One region of the Shewanella sp. GD03713 genome, then DNA from elsewhere that is predicted to be linked to it. Evidence: predicted binding sites of a transcription regulator. Region 1 holds the regulator's gene; the other holds the start of a gene.
The links. The regulator LexA, encoded in region 1, represses DNA repair genes until DNA is damaged. The targets are predictions, from matches to a motif close to TACTGTATNNNNATACAGTA.
Positions count from the first base shown of each region.

Region 2: N5E87_RS07795 (DNA topoisomerase III) is a predicted target of LexA. The motif match lies at 5,005-5,024, and genes of this name have one in related genera.

Region 1 covers NZ_JAOCIW010000001.1:4,641,700-4,649,856, forward strand. Annotated here, with positions in the region: gene mtr (tryptophan permease) at 1-796, opposite strand, end outside; gene plsB (glycerol-3-phosphate 1-O-acyltransferase PlsB) at 796-3,219, opposite strand; gene lexA (transcriptional repressor LexA) at 3,381-4,001, shown strand; gene N5E87_RS20320 (SulA-like leucine-rich domain-containing protein) at 3,998-4,510, shown strand; gene coxB (cytochrome c oxidase subunit II) at 4,917-6,458, shown strand; gene ctaD (cytochrome c oxidase subunit I) at 6,468-8,060, shown strand; gene N5E87_RS20335 (cytochrome c oxidase assembly protein) at 8,062-8,157, shown strand, end outside.
Region 2 covers NZ_JAOCIW010000001.1:1,728,021-1,736,177, forward strand. Annotated here, with positions in the region: gene N5E87_RS07770 (SPOR domain-containing protein) at 1-291, shown strand, start outside; gene N5E87_RS07775 (CvpA family protein) at 402-890, shown strand; gene purF (amidophosphoribosyltransferase) at 1,070-2,584, shown strand; gene N5E87_RS07785 (alanine/glycine:cation symporter family protein) at 2,699-4,186, opposite strand; gene N5E87_RS07790 (hypothetical protein) at 4,550-4,837, opposite strand; gene N5E87_RS07795 (DNA topoisomerase III) at 5,037-7,157, shown strand; gene N5E87_RS07800 (alpha/beta fold hydrolase) at 7,501-8,157, opposite strand, start outside.

The DNA.
Region 1 (8,157 bases):
CCTGGGCAATAATCTCACTAAATTGGCTGCGGGGAATGTTGCCCATAGTGGCGACTAACCAGCAGACATAAATGATCAGTGCGATGAAAGTGCCGACGAAAATCGCTTTGATGATGGTCGATGAATCTTTGCCATAGTACTTCACCAGACTCGGCACGTTGCCATGGTAGCCAAAACTTGCCAAGCCAAAGGGCAAAGCAGCCCACAGATAAGGCATAAAGCTTTGATTGCCATCCGGTTCAAGCAACTTAGTCACATCGATCTCGATCAGTAAATTACCAATCGCGAGGAAGAAAGTGATGATCATCCCGCCGAGCATTATGGTCGTAATACGATCCACCGCCTTGGTGCTGATCAACACGATACAGGCGAGCACAACCGCAAACACTAACCCGGCGACACTCTGGGGTAACTCAATCCCCATGCCCTGTAGGCTATGGTTAACAATCGAGCCGCCGCCACTGATGTAGGCGTAGGTTAAGATGTAGAGCACGAAGGCAATCGATACCCCATTCACGATCCGCCAAAACTGGCCTAGGGTCTCCTTGGTCAAGGTATCGAAACTCGCCCCCGGCTCGAAATGCAGGTTGGTTTCGAGCAGTAACAGCCCCGACATCAACATGCAGAACCAAATACCGAGTAACATCAGTACCGAGTAGCCAAACCACATGCCAGCGCCCACAACGGGCAAAGAAAACATCCCCGCCCCGACTGTGGTGCCAGCAATAATCATGGCACCACCAAGCAAAGACTTGCCCACCGGCTTATTCTTCGCCGCATTCATATGGTTAGCCATTAAACGATATGCTCCGCGGTCACGCTCGCTACTATGGTTTGTCTCACTGAGGCTCGAAGTAAGCTATTGGCTTGATCGCGAATGCGCTCGACGTCGGATTTATCTTCCTTCTCGGAAAAATAACCTAACTCTTTAAGCTTAACACTCAAAGTGTTATAGAGTTTCTTGTCGTAAAATTCTGGTGCAGTAATTCCATGCAGCGCCCCTAAACGTTGGGCCAGCAGATGGCTTTCAGACTCCAGCTCCGAACGCTCCATCTTAGGTCTGTGGGCCAGCAGATTGAAGATAATCGCATAGCGTTGCAAGGTTTCGCTAACGCTTCCGGCCAGCAACAACATTTGACTGGTGTGCTCGGTCACCACCGACAGCGTATCGCTTTCCTGCACTAGACCCTGCTCAATAAACAGATCCAGCACTTGATTCACATAACTTGGGAGGTCCTTGATACCCATGAATAACTCCGCCTTCAGTAGCGGATAGAAGTCACTCACAATCCCTAGGATATGGGCTCTTGAAATCTGCTTATTGTTGGTTAAGCAGCTAGCAATCAACGACGGAATAATAAATAAGTGGATGATATTGTTACGATAGTAAGTCATTGAAATCGCTTGATTCGCGTCAATAGATACTATCTCACCCAGAGGATCGGCATTGATGGAGAACTTATTCAGCTCTAAACCTTGCTGCACTAAGTGCTTGCCATCACCTTCGGCCACCGATGTAAACGAAGTGTAAGGCACACGCTTGAGCAGCGTCAGGTACAAATCTAACTGACGCTCGAGCAAGCAACGCTCTAGGGCATTTTGCTCCGACGCCAATAGCACTAAGCTGGTCAAGGTGATTGAACTGGCGGCGGCGGCATCGTTAATGCGGGTCATCACACGATTCGCTAACACGTTCACCGCAGGGGTTAACCAAGTCGGTTTTTGTTCGGGATCGTCGGCCACTTCAGTGCGCCAGTTTGGCGCCGTCTCATTCAAGAAGTTTTGCAGTGTAATCGGCTCACCAAAGTTGACATAACCTTGGCCAAAATTACCTAATTTACGAATAGCACCAAAGACTTGCCATACAGATTCTTTCTGTTTCTTCTTACCACTCAACTCTTTGTGATAAGTCGCCACTTCCATCACGTGATCATAACCTAAATACACAGGCACTAAGGTGACAGGGCGTTCGATGCCACGCAGCACACTGTTGATCGTCATGGCAATCATGCCCGTTTTCGGCGCCAATAGACGACCGGTGCGAGAGCGGCCACCTTCAGAGAAATACTCCACCGAATATCCCTTAGCAAACAACTGATCGAGGTATTCACGGAACACGGCCGTATAGAGTTTATTGCCGTTAAAACTACGGCGAATAAAGAAAGCCCCGCCACGGCGGAACAGCGGACCAGCAGGCCAGAAGTTTAGGTTAATCCCCGCCGCAATATGCGGTGGCACCATGCCTTGGTAATACAAAATGTAGGATAACAGCAGGTAATCCATATGGCTGCGATGGCAAGGTACATACACAATCTCGTGACCATCATGGTGAAGCTGGCGGATTTGCTCGGCACCTTTGATATTGATACCGCTGTAGAGCTTGTTCCATAACCAAGTTAAGAAACGCTCGGCAATACGCACTAGGCTATCGGAATAATTCGCTGCAATTTCATCAAGATATTCAATTGCTGTTTCACGAGCTTGGGTTTCGGAAATCTTCTTACTCGCCGCTTCTTCCTGAATCGCCTTGCGTAAGGATTCGGATTTCAACAGAGAGTGGAACATCGCCTGCCGATTAGGCAACACAGGCCCTGTCATCACCTTGCGTTGACGGCGGAAATGCACTCTCGCCACCCGCGCCAGTTTATGGGCAATCCCCATATCGGTGCCGTGTTCGTCGGCCATATAACGCAGCGATACCGCATTAGAAAACTGAACAAAGTTGTGGCGGCCTAAAAATAGGATCATCAGGCACTTACGTAACCAAGTTGGATTCTCGCGCTCAAGCACAGCCGCCTTCATGGTGTCGTCTTCTTTACCCGGGGTACGGCCCCAATACAGACTCACAGGCACCAGCTGAATATCTAACTCTGGCTTTTCCTTATGGACAGCCAACAAACGCATAAAACATTCGAGGAATGGCTCATTGCTGGCACGTTCGCCAAACAAAGGCTTACGCCCTTCGAGACAAACGACGCGGGGCGCGACAACGCCATTTACCACGAGCGGCTCGTAGGGGCTTGGCAAACCCAGCTTAGTGGTGATCTCGCTTAACGCAGCAATATCACTCAGGGATTCTGTTTTCATTACATAAGCAAGCGGTCTGGAGGCGTCCAGATTCAGATCGGCAAAGGGATCCTGCGGCACAACAATAGTGTGCACTAAGTGTTTTTGGATCCAGCGTAATGATTTCAACCAAAGAGAGTCTTGTTTAGGCATTATTCTTATGCAATGTAAGTACGTTCATTAGCCCCATAGAATACCAGATTCTAGGGAACATTCGCTAATACTCTCCAATCGCGTTAAAAAGTGGTTAATACTTGCACTACGAATAATACTGTATATACTAACAGTAACTGTATAGAAAAACAGGAAAGAACATGAGACCGTTGACGCCACGCCAAGCCGAAATTTTAGAGCTGATTAAACGTAATATTGCCGAGACTGGCATGCCACCCACCCGGGCCGAAATCGCCACCCGTTTGGGTTTTAAAAGTGCAAATGCTGCCGAAGAACACCTTAAGGCATTGGCGAAAAAAGGCTGCATCGAGATCATGCCTGGCACTTCCCGCGGGATCCGTCTCCCCGTTGAGGAAGAAGATAACAGCGAATCAGGCTTACCACTGATTGGCCAAGTGGCTGCGGGCGAACCTATTCTCGCCCAAGAGCATGTCGAACAGTACTACCAAGTCGACCCTAGCATGTTCCACCCTGCCGCCGATTTCTTACTGCGTGTCAGAGGTGACAGTATGAAGAACATCGGTATCCTCGAGGGGGATCTGCTCGCCGTTCATAAAGTACAGCAAGCGCGCAATGGCCAAGTAGTTGTTGCTCGCGTTGACGATGATGTAACAGTTAAACGCTTTGAAAAGAAAGGGAATCTCGTTTATCTACATGCAGAGAATGAAGATTACTCCCCAATTAAAGTCGATTTAAGTTTCCAAAGTCTAACAATAGAAGGGCTCGCCGTAGGGGTGATCCGCAATGGAGATTGGCTATGAACAAACTACTAGGTAATGCCCCGCGTCACCCCGGTTTATGGCTCGATGCGGTACGCGAAACCGATACTGACTGGCAGCATACGCCTATTATCACTATGCCCACCGAGAGCCAAGGGCGCCAAGAGCTGATGCAGCTTAGCAAGCAGTTAGCACAATTGAGCCAACAAGGCCGCTGGGTCGTGCTCATCAACCCTCCGAGTATTGGCTACAAGCAGTTACTGGCCAACGCTGGCGTGCGTATGGACCGAGTTCTCTTAGTCCATGCGAAAGATGAAGTCGAAACCCTGTGGGCCATGGAAAAAGCCTTAACCAGTGGCACTTCAAGCGCAGTAATTACTTGGATCCACTCACTCGATGCCCGCGACAATCGTCGTTTGCAAATTGTGGCCAAGAGCGCTCGCGCCATGGGAATAGTGCTCGAAGGTGTCGTAAATCACTCGACTGCGGACGCGACACTCAAGCAACCCGCTCACTTTGCCCAAGGTAGTTTTTTTAGCTCTGTTCATTAAAATTTTTGCACTGCGTATTTAGCCTTGAAAGCCGCCTCACCTGTGAATGTGGGGCTTTTTTTTGGCAATTTTTCAGACAATTAGAAAAAGAAGTGATCTTGATCAATTTTTAAACAGCAAGTATGTTTGATTCAGACGAGCATAATATATCGCCCGTTTAGGCAAAAAATATCGACGATTTATCGAATATCTCTTGCCCACAAAAATCGAGAATAATGGGTTTATTCAGCAGTATGTGCCAGTGTGGCTAATACCAGCAGTAACAATACTTAATCAAAAGTAAGCCGCCAACGCACGTTGAAGTCAGAGAAGCTTTTTTGGGAACTGAAGAGTTTGCATAGAGTTGAGACTTACTGTGTTGCTCTTCTTTGTAGTTGCTATTCGCAATTGGCAGAGGAGAAGTCTTGTGAAGCAATGGTTGTATTGTTTACTCGTGGTGCTATTCGCCCCACAGTTGGCCGCAGCGGACATGCGGTTCAACATGACCCCCGGCGTAACAGAAATCAGTGACAAGGTTTATCACCTGCACATGACGATTCTGTATATCTGCTGCGCCATAGGCCTAGTGGTTTTTGGCGTGATGATTTATGCCATGATCAACCACAGGAAATCAAAGGGCGCGGTCGCGTCTCACTTCCATGAGAGTACAAAAGTCGAAATCGCGTGGACGATTATTCCTTTTGTCATTCTGATCTTAATGGCGATTCCTGCCACGAAAACTCTGATTGCCATGGAAGATCCCAGCAATGCCGATCTCACAGTAAAAGTCACTGGCTCTCAATGGAAATGGCATTATAGCTACTTCGATCAAGATATTGATTTTTACAGCATTCTCGCAACCCCAAGACCTCAAATCGAAGGTAGTGAAGCTAAGGGTGAGCACTACTTACTCGAGGTCGACAAACCCCTAGTATTACCGGTCAATCGTAAAATCCGTTTCTTGATGACCTCAGAGGATGTTATCCACTCATGGTGGATGCCCGCCTTTGCCGTTAAAAAAGACGCTAACCCAGGTTTTATCAATGAGGCGTGGACCCGTATCGACAAACCCGGTATTTACCGTGGCCAATGTGCCGAGCTTTGCGGTAAAGACCATGGTTTTATGCCGATAGTGGTGCAGGCATTACCCGAAGCCGAGTTCGATGCTTGGGTTGAAGAACAAAAACAAGCCGCCAATGCCGCAGCGCAAGCCGCACAAGCCGCGTTATCGCAAACACTGACTAAAGAAGAGCTGATGGCTCAGGGTGAGCAAGTTTACCTCGGTCACTGCGCAGCCTGTCACCAACCTAACGGTGAAGGTTTACAGGGGGTATTCCCACACCTCAAAGGCAGCCCCATTGCAACCGGGCCACTGAGCGGCCATCTTGAAATCGTGCTCAATGGTAAAGCAGGTACGGCTATGCAAGCCTTTGGCAAACAATTAACGGCCCAAGAAATTGCCGCCGTGATTACCTATGAGCGTAATGCGTGGGGCAATGACACGGGTGATGCGGTGCAAGCCAAAGACGTTGATGCCCATAAATCCGGTGGCACCAATAGCGAACCAGTAGCAACGACTCCGCCCCCCGCAACCACCGATGCGCCTAAGCCAGCGACAGAACCTACCGCCAGTGTCGACCCCGCGAGTCTCCCCACGCTTAGCCATGATGAACTAATGGCCGAAGGGGAAAAAACCTATGCCACGATTTGCGCCGCCTGCCACCAGCTAACGGGTGCAGGTATGCCTCCCGCCTTCCCCGCCCTTGCTGGTAGCGCTATCGCAACGGGTCCGATCGCCAATCACATCGACATAGTGATGCACGGTAAACCGGGCACGGCGATGCAGGCATTTGGCACACAACTCACGCCACAACAGCTTGCCGCCATCATTACCTATGAGCGCAATGCGTGGGGCAATAATACCGGCGATACAGTGCAACCCGCTGATATTGCTCGCCATGGACAGTAGGGGATTAAGATGAGCACACTGACTCAAGATCAAATTGCCGCCCATGATGAACACCATCACGGTGCACCTAAAGGCATCATGCGCTGGTTACTCACCACCAACCACAAGGACATTGGCACCCTGTACCTGTGGTTTAGTTTCATAATGTTTTTAACTGGTGGTGCTATGGCCATGGTGATCCGCGCCGAACTCTTTCAGCCCGGATTACAACTCGTTGAACCTAACTTCTTCAACCAGATGACCACAGTACATGGGCTAATCATGGTATTCGGCGCCGTGATGCCAGCCTTTACAGGGCTGGCTAACTGGTTGATCCCCATGATGATTGGCGCGCCCGATATGGCGCTTCCACGGATGAACAACTGGAGTTTTTGGATCCTTCCCTTCGCCTTTACCATATTGTTGAGCTCATTGTTTATGGAAGGTGGCGGCCCTAACTTCGGTTGGACCTTCTACGCACCACTCTCGACCACTTACAGCCCTGACAGCACAGCATTATTTGTCTTCTCGATTCATATCATGGGGATAAGTTCGATCATGGGCGCCATCAACGTGATCGTAACCATAGTCAACCTACGCGCTCCCGGCATGACGTGGATGAAGTTACCGCTGTTTGTCTGGACCTGGCTGATTACCGCCTTCTTGCTGATCGCCGTCATGCCAGTGCTCGCAGGCGCCGTCACTATGGTGTTAACCGATAAGTTTTTCGGTACTAGCTTCTTCGAGGCGGCAGGCGGCGGCGACCCTGTGATGTTCCAGCATATCTTCTGGTTCTTCGGTCACCCCGAAGTCTACATCATGATTCTGCCTTCCTTCGGCATTATCTCCGCCATAGTTCCGGCTTTCAGCCGTAAACCATTATTTGGCTATTCATCCATGGTGTATGCCACGGCGAGTATTGCGATTCTGTCCTTCCTCGTGTGGGCGCACCATATGTTCACCACCGGTATGCCCGTGTTTGCCGAGTTGTTTTTTATGTACTGCACTATGCTGATTGCCGTGCCGACTGGGGTAAAAGTGTTTAACTGGGTAGCGACCATGTGGCGCGGCTCACTGAGTTTTGAAACCCCAATGTTGTTCGCGGTGGCCTTTATTATCCTGTTCACTATTGGCGGCTTCTCGGGTTTGATGCTCGCCATCACACCAGCCGACTTCCAATACCACGATACTTACTTTGTGGTGGCTCACTTCCACTATGTGTTAGTCACGGGTGCGATTTTCTCCATCATGGCGGCGGCCTATTACTGGCTACCTAAATGGACCGGCCATATGTACAGCGAAAAGCTCGGCCAGTGGCATTTTTGGTGCTCGGTGATTTCGGTCAACGTGCTGTTTTTCCCGATGCACTTCTTGGGTCTTGCGGGTATGCCAAGGCGTATTCCCGATTACTCGATTCAATTTGCCGATGTAAACCAAATCGTATCGATTGGAGGTTTTGCCTTCGGTCTATCTCAGCTGATTTTCCTCGTGCTGGTGATTAAGTGCATTCGGGGCGGTGAAAAGGCGCCCGCCAAACCTTGGGAAGGCAGCGAAGGCTTAGAGTGGACCCTACCCAGCCCCGCACCCTACCACTCTTTCACCACGCCACCCGAGGTGAAATAACATGCAAGGCCAACCCCATCAGCCTAACATCAAGTCAAACCGTAAGCTTATCAGCCTACTGGTGTTGGGCTGCCTTGCGATGTTTGGTTTTGGGTTC
Region 2 (8,157 bases), 2.9 Mb from region 1:
GCCAAAGACGATGGCATTAAAGTGGTGAGCCGCGATTCATTAAAACCTGGACTTACCCTGCAACTAGGCGCATTTAGCAATGCCGCCAACGTAAAAGCGCTGGTGGCGCAGTTACGTAAAAGTGGTTACAAGGCGTACACAATTCCAGACACGCCTAAGGATGGCGTATTGACGAAAGTGTTCGTGGGGCCCGATGTTTCCGAAGCTAAGCTCAAGAAAATGCAGGAAGAAATAGAAAGCCTAACCCGTTTGAAAGGCAGAATTGTGCCTTTTAATCCGTTGGAATCTTAATGCTGAACTGCGGAGGCTGAAATAATTTATTTACCTCGCTAGGGGTGAGAATCGTTTCAGTCTCTGGTAGAATCGCGCCGTCTTAAAGCCTATGCTGGAAAGCCATCTCAATGGTTTGGATTGATTACGCTATCATCTTTGTTATCGGGTTATCGACTCTTATCAGTCTGATCCGCGGATTTGCCAAAGAAGCCATGTCGTTAGTGGTATGGTTCGCGGCTTTCTTTGTTGCCAGCCAATTTTACCAAGACCTCGCCGTTTATCTCACGCAAATGAACGATGAGGTGCTACGCAATGGGGTCTCCATTGCTATTCTTTTTATCACCACCTTAATACTCGGCGCCCTCATCAATTACATCATTGGGCAATTAGTGGTTAAAACCGGATTATCAGGCACTGACAGACTCTTAGGTCTGTGTTTCGGTGCCATTAGGGGCGCTCTGATCGTCAGCGCGCTGCTGTTTTTTATGGATGCTTTTACAGGCTCACCCAACACCCAATGGTGGAAGGACTCTGTACTAGTGCCCGAATTTGGCGTTGTGATCCAATGGTTCTTTCACTATTTGGAAAACACCTCCAGCTTTGTACCCAAACTATAAAAAAGACAATAAATTTATCCTAAGTGATGGAGGATAAGTAAGGTTGAGCCCAAAGCCCAAGGTTCGGACTCAACACTGAGATGAAGCACTTAAGCCGTATGGCTGGGGATTTACTTCGTCTTTTACTTATATTTCAACATGAAAGGGCATAGAACATCTTACAATGAGGAAGCTTACCCATGTGTGGTATCGTCGGAATAGTTGGCCAATCATCGGTTAATCAGACCATTTATGACGCACTGACCGTGCTTCAGCACAGAGGTCAGGATGCGGCAGGTATTGTGACCGTTGATCGTGGTGCTTTCAGACTACGTAAAGCCAATGGTCTGGTCAAAGATGTATTTGAAGTCAAACACATGCAGCGCCTACAGGGTAATGCAGGTATTGGCCACGTACGTTATCCTACTGCAGGCAGTTCCAGCGCGTCAGAAGCGCAGCCTTTCTATGTTAACTCACCATTTGGGATTTCATTAGCCCATAACGGTAACTTAACCAACACGGTTGAATTAGCTGAAGGCCTGATCAAAAAACGTCGCCATGTGAACACCACATCCGACTCAGAAGTATTATTGAACCTGTTAGCCGATGAGCTGCAAAAAACTACCAGCTTGATGCTGACCGCCGATGAGGTGTTCGACACTGTTGCCAAGGTGCACGAGCAAGCCCGTGGCGCCTACGCGGTTGTGGCTATGATTATCGGTCAAGGTCTGGTGGCTTTTCGCGATCCTTTCGGTATTCGTCCACTGGTATTAGGTAAGCACGAAACCCCAACCGGTACTGAGTACATGGTGGCCTCTGAGAGCGTGGCGCTCGATGCAGTGGGTTTTGAAGTGATGCGCGATGTGGCGCCAGGCGAAGCGATTTATATCTCTCTCGATGGTCAGCTTTACACTCGCCAATGCGCCAAAGAGCCAAGCTACTCACCTTGTATCTTCGAATTCGTGTATTTTGCGCGTCCTGATTCGACTATCGACAATGTCTCTGTTTATGCCAGCCGCGTGAACATGGGGGCCAAGCTCGGTGAAAAGATCAAAAAAGAATGGTACGACCATGATATCGACGTGGTGATCCCGATTCCTGAAACTTCATGCGATATCGCATTAGAAATCGCCCGTTGCATGGACTTACCTTACCGCCAAGGTTTTGTGAAGAACCGTTATATCGGCCGTACCTTTATTATGCCTGGTCAACAGGAGCGTAAAAAATCGGTACGCCGTAAACTCAATGCCATCAACACTGAGTTTAAAGGTAAGAACGTGCTGTTAGTGGATGACTCTATCGTTCGTGGTACCACGTCTGAGCAAATCATTGAGATGGCGCGTGAAGCGGGTGCGAAGAAAGTGTACTTTGCCTCGGCGGCACCGGAAATTCGTTTCCCGAACGTTTACGGTATCGATATGCCAACCTCGAATGAGCTGATTGCCCACGGTCGTGATGCCGACGAAATTGCTAAGCTGATTGGCGCCGATGGCATTATCTTCCAAAATCTGCCGGATCTGGTTGAAGCGGTGAGAATGGAAAACCCAGAGATCAAACGTTTCGAAACCTCAGTGTTCGACGGTCACTACATCACTAACGATGTTGACCAATCTTACCTCGACCACTTAACTCAGTTACGTAACGACGATGCCAAAGCCGACCGTAATAAAGACATTGGCACTAACTTAGAGTTACACAACGTTTGCCATCCATAAGATGAAATGCTTAAGATGAAAAAGTGTGTTTGGCGGTAAGCGTTAGCACACTTTAAAACGCCAAATAAAAAGCCAGTGATGAGTCACTGGCTTTTTTGTTTTGATAATAAACACTTATGAAGCTTTGGGATTCTCGCCTGATTGATTGAGAGCCGTTTGCTCATCCTGCGCATTTTTACGCTCAACCCAATAGTCCGCATGGGGAATACCGAGTTTTTCAGGATCGAATCGCGGCTCAATACCTTGTTTTTGTTGTGACTCATAATCCTTAAGGCAAGTGAAGGCGATGCGTTGCAATAGAATAATGGCAATAATGTTTAACCAAGCCATTAAACCTACGCCAATATCACCCATGCCCCATGCTAAATCGGCGGTTTTCACTGTGCCATAGACAGTTGACGCCATCAGCACCACTTTCAGTACTACGGTCAGCCAAGGACGATTTACCTTACGGTTGATATAAGCGATGTTGGTCTCGGCAATATAGTAGTAGGCCACAATGGTCGTGAAGGCGAAGAAGAACAACGCGACGGCGACGAACATATTACCAAAGCCTGGCATCATGCTTTCCATCGCGGTTTGCACATAGCCAGGGCCCGCTGCAACGCCGGCAATGCCAGTGTAGAGCGCGACACCTTCAGGCCCTTGCACATTGTAAAGTCCAGTGATGAGCAGCATAAAACCAGTGGCAGAGCACACAAAAAGAGTGTCAATGTACACAGAGAATGCTTGTACTAATCCTTGCTTTGCAGGGTGGCTTACCGCTGCGGCAGAAGAGGCGTGCGGCCCTGTACCTTGGCCTGCTTCGTTTGAGTAAATACCACGTTTTACCCCCCACATAATCGCAAGACCGAGAATCGCACCAAAGCCCGCATCGAGGCCGAAGGCGCTTTTTAGGATCAACATAATAATATCGGGCAGCTGACCAATGTTAAGGGCAATAATCACGCAGGCGACGATGATATAGCCGAGCGCCATAAAGGGCACTACGGTACTGGCGAAGTGGGCAATACGTTTCACGCCACCAAAGATAATGAAACCTAACAGCATAGCGAGGATAGCGGCAGTGACGTTAGGGTCGATATCGAAGGCGGTTTTTAGGCTCGAACCAATCGAGTTGGCTTGCACGCCTGGCAGTAAAATCCCGCAGGCAAAAATGGTCGCAATGGCAAATGTCCAAGCGTACCACTTCATGCCTAAGCCTTTTTCAATGTAAAAGGCAGGGCCGCCGCGGTACTCTCCGTTGATTTTTTCTTTGTAGACTTGGCCTAAGGTGGATTCGACGAATGCGGAGCTGGCGCCAAGAAACGCCACCATCCACATCCAAAACAATGCACCCGGCCCACCGAAGGTAATCGCTGTGGCAACACCAGCAATGTTACCGGTTCCCACACGACCCGCTAAGGTCATGGCTAAAGCTTGGAAGGAAGACACGCCAGCATCTGTACTCTTACCATCAAACATTAAACGGATCATTTCGGGTAAATGGCGTAACTGTAAGAAACGTGAGCGCAGGGAGAAAAAGAGTCCTACACCGAGGCAAAGATAAACGAGCGCGGGGCTCCAAACGATATTGTTGACCGCATTAACAATCTCATTCATATAATTCAACTCCAATATTCTGTTGTTTTTGCAGAGTTTTTAAGATTTTTGTTTGTGATTTTGGCTACTAAACAGCCAATTAGGCCTAAGGTTAAGACGCGTGGGGACGTCCAAGAGCTTCAACATAACGACTTTTTAAGCCGCTTCATAGCTAAAGTTGTTAAATAATTGATAATTTAACGTTCTTTATTTGATTGCTTTATTGATAGGGGATTTAGCGGTGCCTTAATTAGCTAGGTTTTGAGCTGCGTTTGACAGTCGGGATGTAGGAGAAAGATGAGACAAGGTGCGTGGAGTTAGAGCTCTTTATTTGACCTAAACGGATGTAAGTGTGGGTATCCATACAAGGCTTAAAACCGGGGCTTACATCACCAGCCATAACAGCATCCATAGTCCGAATAGCCATGCCAGACTGCGGCGGCTAACGCTATGTTTTAATAGCAAAGACAGGCTCACGGCCACGGGCAAATACAGGATAACTCCCCAATAAAGGAAAGACGCCTCAAGCTCTAGCCTTTTAAGCCCCATTTCACAAAGCAGACTTAACGCCAATAATAACAGGCTGTGGAAGATCACCAATTGATTGAATCTTAAGGCGAGTGCTGGCTTAAAGGCTGGGATTGAAGGGCTGGGCAAGGTCAGTGTATTCATTTGTTTCTCTCGATTTTTCGTAACGGATGCAAGGGATTTTATGTTTAGATGAGAATTATTCTCAACCAAATTTACACAGCTTTAGTGTTTCGTTACCGCAGAGCGAGTTAAATCGGCCCTCGAGGTAAAACGGCGGTTTGCACTCTTGTCTGCTTTGGGCTAAATTACACTGTAATTATATCCAGTATTTAATGTAGATATGATCCTCTATATTGCCGAAAAACCAAGCCTAGGGCGTGCAATCGCCGATGTGCTGCCTAAACCCCACAAAAAAGGTGACGGGTTTATCGAAGACGCAAACGGTAACTGTGTGTCTTGGTGTGTCGGGCACTTGCTCGAACAGGCTGAGCCCGATGCCTATAATCCCGAGTTTAAATCGTGGAAGTTTGAGCATTTACCCATAGTGCCTGAGAAGTGGCAGCTTAAACCTAAGGCCGCGACCCGCAGCCAACTCACAGTACTTAAAAAGCTGGTGAAGCAGGCCGATACGCTAGTGAATGCGGGCGATCCCGACAGAGAAGGGCAGTTATTGGTTGATGAAGTGATCGCCTATTTGGGCGTGACGGGCGATAAATTACAGCAAACGCAGCGACTCCTTATCAGCGACTTAAACCCGCAGGCGGTGAAACGTGCCTTGTCGCAACTTCGCAGTAATCGTGAGTTTATTCCTTTGTCGACCTCGGCGCTTGCCAGAAGTCGCGCCGATTGGCTCTATGGCATGAATATGACGCGGGCCTACACTATTCAAGGGAAAAAGGTCGGCTATCAGGGCGTACTATCGGTCGGTCGAGTACAGACCCCGCTGCTTGGGCTTATCGTGCGCCGCGATGAGGAAATCGCAAATTTTCAATCTAAGCCTTTTTATGAGGTTCTGGCCCACTTAGTGACGGACAAAGATCAGGCTTTCACGGCGAAGTGGCAACCCAGTGAAGCCTGTTTACCCTATATGGATGAGGAAGGGCGCGTGCTCGCTAAGGGCCTAGCACAAAATGTGGTGCGTCGGATCACCGATAAACCCGCCAAAGTGACCCAGTTAAGCACTAAGGATAAGCAGCAGAATCCGCCTTTGCCCTATAGTTTATCGGCGCTGCAAATCGATGCCGCCAAGCGCTTTGGGATGAGCGCGAAGGACGTGCTCGATACCTGCCAAAGCTTATACGAGCGCCATAAACTAATCACTTATCCACGCTCAGACAGTCGTTATTTGCCCACCGAGCAGCATGGGCTTGCAAGCGGGGTATTAGCGGCCATTACGGGCGGTGCGCCCGAGTTAGTCGCACACGCTGAGGCGCCCAATCCTCGGCTTAAATCTAAGGCGTGGGATGATAAAAAAGTCGATGCTCACCACGCCATTATTCCAACGGAAAAACAGCCCAATCTAGCTGGTTTAAGCCAGCGGGAAAGGCAGCTTTATCTGCATATTGCTCGCCAGTATTTGGCGCAGTTTTACCCTGCCTATTGCTACAGTGAAACCGCGGTCGAAGTGACGATCGAAGGTGGCCTTTTTAAAACTAAGGCAAAACAGGATAAGTCTCTCGGTTGGAAACAACTGTTTGCCAGAGAAGAGAACGAACGAAAGGACGCATCATCCGCAGCGAGTTTTGCGCAAGGCGACAAGGACACAGAGGAAGGGGAATATCTTGGTCAGTTACCGCCTCTTACCTTAGGACAAGTTCTTCATTGTCACCAAGGTGAATTGGTCGAGAAGCAAACTCAACCTCCCAAAGCCTTTACCGATGCTACCTTGCTGAGTGCGATGACGGGGATTAACCGTTATGTGACTGACCCAGAGATCCGCAAAATTTTAAAGGAAACCGATGGCTTAGGTACGGAAGCGACTCGCGCAGGCATTATTGAACTGCTGTTTAAACGGGGCTTTATTCAGCGTCAGGGCAAGTCGATTGTGGCCACGGAGGTGGGCAAGGGCTTAATTAATAGTTTACCCCTTAGCGCCACGACACCCGATATGACGGCGCTGTGGGAGGCAAGTCTAAACGGCATCTGCCATAAAGAAATCTCATATCAAGGCTTTATGCAACCACTGCTGGGGACGCTAAATAACTTAATTGAAAATGCGGGCGCTCAATTACCCTCAGCCCTCAATGGCTTAAAAGGGCAGGGCTTTAAGCGTGCAGCAACGAAAAAGTCCGGCTATCGAAAAGCTGGAGCCAAAGGGGCAGGATGGAAAAAATCCGGCACTAAAAACGCGGCAGTGGGAAGCTCGGCCGCTAAAACTACCGCGGCTAAATCGACGGTCTCGACATCCGGTACGCCTACTACGCCTAGACGGCGAGCGAGCAAAGCGCCCGCCCAAGCTTGATGACACAAATGTAATCAAACTGTCGCTAATGCTCGCGATCTAGTAACGATATTTAATATATTCCGCGATATTTAATTGCCGCCAATCACGATATTTAGCGAGTGCTGATAGATGAAACGTTAATTTCATCTTGGTTAGAAACTCGCTCCCCTGCTTTTTTGACTATGTTTGTCATGCACTCAACCCCGTTGAGTGCATTTTTTTAGGCAAAAAAAAAGAGTAAGCCAATACGGATTACTCTTACGGAAATTGGTCGTTGAATGTTGTAGCCAAAATCACTCATATGGATGAGGAGCCAGCACACAATGACAGCTTTTACTTAATTAACCCTTAAAATTAACATTTATCTCAAATGTTCACCGCGGTTGAGACTAATGAGCTTATCTAAGATCCGCTCGCCATCCATTCGAATGCCATTGTGTTCATATTCTGAGGTTAACCAATACTTTAAGTGCGCAACTTGTTTGGCTGTTTCGAGGCTATAGTCCATCTCTACGTACATATCTTCGCTGTAAATCGCCGCAGCAACGGGGACGCGGTTATGGCTGAGCTGCTCAAGATTATACAGTGCTGGCCAGTCCGTCTTATGGGCAAGGAGATTGGCCGCGGCTTGCAGTGGCGCTAAATGGCTAAATTGTTCAAACATCCAAGGGTAAATCATTTCGCCGGTAAACAGGAAAGGCTTACCCACTTGATAGTTAAAGGCCGGATACTGCTCACGCACCCTATGGGCAGACCACTGTGACGCACTGTGTTGGCAGTAGATGGCCTCGTGTAACAGGGCGAAAATCGGGTTGGTGTTATAGTCGAGCAATTGACAGAAATGATTTAAAAACAGAGGGTTGACATAATCACCTTGGGGCGAGTGCACCAGCGCCTGTTCAAGCAAATAGTAAACCGACTCTGGGCCTTGCTCCATGCCCAAGTTAATACCGAGCAGTTGCAGCATTTCGACCGTGAGGCGCTCGCCGGTGGCTAAATGCACTGGATGTTCGAGTAA